Regions from separate parts of the Halobacillus naozhouensis genome, predicted to be linked through region 1. Evidence: riboswitches for the same ligand, from Rfam matches in the RefSeq annotation. Region 1 holds a riboswitch; the other holds the start of a gene.
What was found. A riboswitch is a leader RNA that binds a small molecule or an ion and turns the genes downstream of it on or off. The one in region 1 is predicted to bind S-adenosylmethionine.
Positions count from the first base shown of each region.

Region 1 (2,203 bases):
AAGTTATAAGGGGGGATTAGTTTGGTTGAGTTAGTGGAAGAATGGATCAATCGAGTTAATGGCAGGTCAGATCTACTTCCAAGGTGGAAAAAGAGAACAATACTTTTAACCGTTCAAGCAAATAGTTACGATATTAAGATTTTTATTTCACAAGATGGAATGAGACTAACCCGTGAAAAGGGTGTCACGGATGCTTTACAGATTTCCTCTACTTATAAAGTGTTTCATCAGTTGTTAGGGGGAAACCTTAAACTTACTTCTCTCCCGAAGTCTATCGTTAAAATAGACGGAGATTATCGTGATGTGCTTTTAGTAGAGTCGTTGTTAATGCTCTCCCATTAAATTAGTGTTCCAACCGCTTCTACAATGGAAAGAAAAGAGGTTTTATCACCAAATTTATGAGTCACATATCCATCTTTGTTAATAAGGATGGTAGTAGGTACACCTTCGCAATTATATTGATTATACACTTCCATTTCGTTGTCCTCCAAAGTTGGCTGGGTGAGAAATTTCTCCGTAAATATTCTACCATCATTGTTATTTCTTTCCCGCCCCTTAACATTTACTGTAAGCATCTTTACTTTTTCTTTGTCCAGGGACCGGAAAAGCTGCTCCTTCTTCGGTAAATCCACTCCACAATCAGGGCACCATGAAGCCCAAAAGGTGAGCATGATTACTTTCCCGAGATCGTCAGCTAATCGGTATGTTTCACGAGAGTTAATAAATGGTAATTCAAAGTCGATTGCGGTGGTCATTGTTGGTTCCTCCAAACTTTTTTATTGACGCGAATGCAACCCCATGCTAACATATTCCTTACATAAATATCGACATCTTCACTTATCAAGAGAGGCAGAGGGACTGGCCCATTGACGCCCGGCAACCGGTTTACTAACAACACGGTGCTAATTCCAGCAAAGCAGAGCTTTGAAAGATGAGAAGAGAATGAAAACCCGTCTCTTCTAAAAGGAAGGGATTTTTTGATGTCGATTTTTGTTGACAGTTCAAAGTAGTGGTGCTAAAATCCTGTTTGTATCATTCAGAAAACTTAATTCAACAATATGAATATATGTATCTCTTATCAAGAGAGGCGGAGGGACTGGCCCGTTGATGCCCGGCAACCGTCAAGTTTATTAACTTGAAAAGGTGCCAATTCCTGCAAAGCTTTAGGCTTTGGCAGATGAGAGAACAGATGATTAAGACGTGTAAACGCCTTTCTGTTCTCAAACAGAAAGGCGTTTTTTATTATCACATGGATTTAGCGCTTTTCCCTTTAGAAGGTTGCCCGTTTACTGAGTCAATCAGTATAATGTTCGGTCACAGGGAATTGTCGCTAGTTTTTAGGAGGAACAGCGTTGATTTCGATTAAGGAATTATCAAAGGTTTTTTATACGAAAGATCAAAATGTCCGTGCAGTTGATAAACTGGACCTGGATATTGAAAAAGGTGAAATATATGGAGTCATTGGTTACAGTGGTGCAGGTAAAAGTACGTTTATCAGACTTCTAAACCGGCTTGAGGAGCCAAGTGATGGAAGTGTAACCATTGATAACGAAAATGTCACTCAACTTAATAAAAGCAAGCTGCGAGTGGCCAGACAGGAAATAGGAATGATTTTTCAACATTTCAATCTGCTTTGGTCAAGAACAGTTTACGATAACATATCTTTTCCGTTGGAAATCGCGGGTGTAAAAAAAGAAGAGCGTAAGAAACGCGTCAATGAATTGATTGATTTGGTAGGGCTTTCTGGCAGGGGGGAGTCTTATCCTTCACAGCTAAGCGGTGGTCAAAAGCAAAGGGTTGGAATTGCCAGAGCCTTGGCTAACAATCCAAAAGTACTTCTGTGCGATGAAGCAACTTCAGCACTTGATCCAGAAACAACAGACTCTATATTGGATTTGTTAGTAGACATTAACCGAAAACTGGGGCTAACGATTGTATTGATCACACATGAAATGCATGTGATTCGGAAGATTTGCCATCGTGTCGCCGTAATGGAAGAAGGAAGAATTGTGGAGTCAGGTAACGTGCTGGATGTGTTTTTATATCCGAAGCAAAAAGTTACGAGACGGTTTGTAGACCAGGTAATGGGTGATCCTGATCGCGAACATTCGTTGGGACTCATAAATGAAACGTACAAATCCGGTGAGATCGTAAAACTTCACTTTATTGGTGAGAGTACGAACCAGGCTCTTATTAGTGAACT
Region 1 covers NZ_CP121671.1:2,838,714-2,840,916, reverse strand. The annotation lists gene P9989_RS14920 (hypothetical protein) at 22-342, shown strand; gene P9989_RS14915 (TlpA family protein disulfide reductase) at 339-755, opposite strand; SAM riboswitch class I at 835-938, shown strand; SAM riboswitch class I at 1,073-1,184, shown strand; gene P9989_RS14910 (methionine ABC transporter ATP-binding protein) at 1,353-2,203, shown strand, end outside.

Region 2 (2,203 bases), 1.8 Mb from region 1:
AATCGTTGACGCAAACATCGAAGGATCGACCCCTAACCATTGATAGACTGGTGTAATGATAGGAGCCAGCCATGCCGAAAGAACAGGCGATAAAGAAATGATACCCACCATCGCAAGTGCCAGCGGTCCCATCATCATAAAGGCATCATAGAACCTTTGTCCGAGACCCCATCGGTTATGTAAAATATAGTAATCTACTGCTCCAATTACCATAAAAATGGTCATGATCAGGAGCAGCCCATCATTAAACCACACGAATGCCCATCCTCCTTTCCTGGCAAAACAATGAACGAAGAATTAAAAAGACTTCCTTCTATTCCCACTCTATTCTTTCATATTTTGCAGATCACTGGAAGTATGTTCTAAGGCTACAAAAAAAGAACCTTCCTTATAAAAGAAAGGCTCTTTCCTCTTGCACTATTATTAACCAATGCTGCAAGCAGCTGATCCATTTTTTTGTGAATATTTTTGATGATGTTCTTCTGCCTCATAGAATACGGTCGCTTTGGTTACTTCTGTTACAATCGGCCGTTTGAAAATCCCTTTTTCATTCCATTGCTGAATTTTCTCATTGGCAATTGTTTTTTCATGGTCGCTGCTGTAAAAAATAGCTGAGCGATACTGATGACCAACGTCAATCCCCTGTTGATTAATCGTCGTTGGGTCATGTGCTTCGAAGAAGATATTGACCAGCTCTTCATACGTCAGCACGCTTGCATCATACTCTATTTTCACAGCTTCTGCATGACCAGTCGTGCCCGTTTTTACTTGTTCATAAGTTGGATGCTCGGCATTTCCTCCCGTGTATCCCACTCGTGTTGCGATCACTCCATCAAATCGTTCAAAGAAGGGTTCTACTCCCCAGAAGCATCCTGCACCAAAAATAGCTGTAGCCATAACTCATCTTCCCTTTCTGTTAATTCGGAACTTCTTTATAAAGAGAGTATGACGGTTTATAAACCAAAAAACCCCTTTTCTTATCCAGTATAAGAAAAGGGGTCGTAATATTCCGTACGATCCTCTCATCTCTTAGAATGTTACCATCCTACAGGAATTGGCACCGTTCTCGTCAATCCTATTTGGATTGATTCGATGGTTGCCGGGCATCAAAGGGCCAGTCCCTCCGCCTCTCTGGATAAGAAGTTTCCGTTATTATTTTTTGATATCTTTCATAATACAATGATTTTCCAATGAAGTAAAGAGTGAAGACTTAACTTTTTTCATGTTTTTTAAAATATGCTGCAGCCCAATGAAAAATGACTAACAGGTTTAATTTTATAAAAATACCGTTTCAGTTAAGAGCTGCTTCCAGTTGTATAGACTTCTTCAAAAGGCTGGACGATCACAAACCCTTCCCCTTTAAATTCCATTTGAATGGACTCGCCGCTCCCCCGTCCAAGAAATGTCTTAAAACTGATGTCTGTGCGGAACTCTGGTTGCAGGTGTCCTGACCAGGCTACCGTAGCATTGGGATCAGTGATGACAGATTCTCCAGGACGGACCAGTAACGTCAGCGGCTCATAGTGTGAGGTGATCGCCACTCTCCCGCTCCCCTCCATTGTAATATTAAACAAACCACCTGACATCATTCCTGCTACTTTCTTCATCAACTTAACATCCCACTCGAGGTTTGGTTCAAAAGCAAGGAGGTCATTCCCATTCACAGTAATAGACTCATGATCAAGGTCAAAAATCGTAATCTTTTTCCCCTGATCAGCTAAGTATAGACGCCCCCTCCCCTGTGCCTTCATAAGTGAACTTCCTTCACCAGAAAAAGCCTTCTTAAACATCTTGCCAACTCCATGCTCAAGAATTCCTTCTCGTTCAAACTTTATAGAGCCATTATAGGAAATCATGGAACCAGACTTCGCCCATACTTCATCCGTTAAATTTACTTCCAGAATCCGTTGTGTTTCTAACTCAAAATAATCATTCTCTGCCTCATCCTGCTTCGTTTGCTGAACGAATTGATCAAGTGAATAATTGCTCATATGCATGATCCTCCTCTTTCGTACTTCTATTAGATACGAATCAAGAGCGGAAAAGTTTCAACTCTCGCAGGCAGAAGCTATTGCTGATATTAAAACAACACCATTAAAAAATGGCCTGGATTCATCACCCTAGAAAAATTGCTCCATAAACTAACGACCCTAAAATAACAAAAGCAGGATGGACTTTTATTTTTTCCAATAAAAAGAAGCTA
Region 2 covers NZ_CP121671.1:989,737-991,939, reverse strand. The annotation lists gene eutH (ethanolamine utilization protein EutH) at 1-255, opposite strand, end outside; gene msrA (peptide-methionine (S)-S-oxide reductase MsrA) at 424-897, opposite strand; SAM riboswitch class I at 1,020-1,142, opposite strand; gene P9989_RS05105 (AIM24 family protein) at 1,296-1,991, opposite strand; gene P9989_RS05100 (chromate transporter) at 2,116-2,203, opposite strand, start outside.
Region 2: linked by a shared signal. The riboswitch ahead of msrA (peptide-methionine (S)-S-oxide reductase MsrA) and the one ahead of P9989_RS14910 (methionine ABC transporter ATP-binding protein) in region 1 are both predicted to bind S-adenosylmethionine.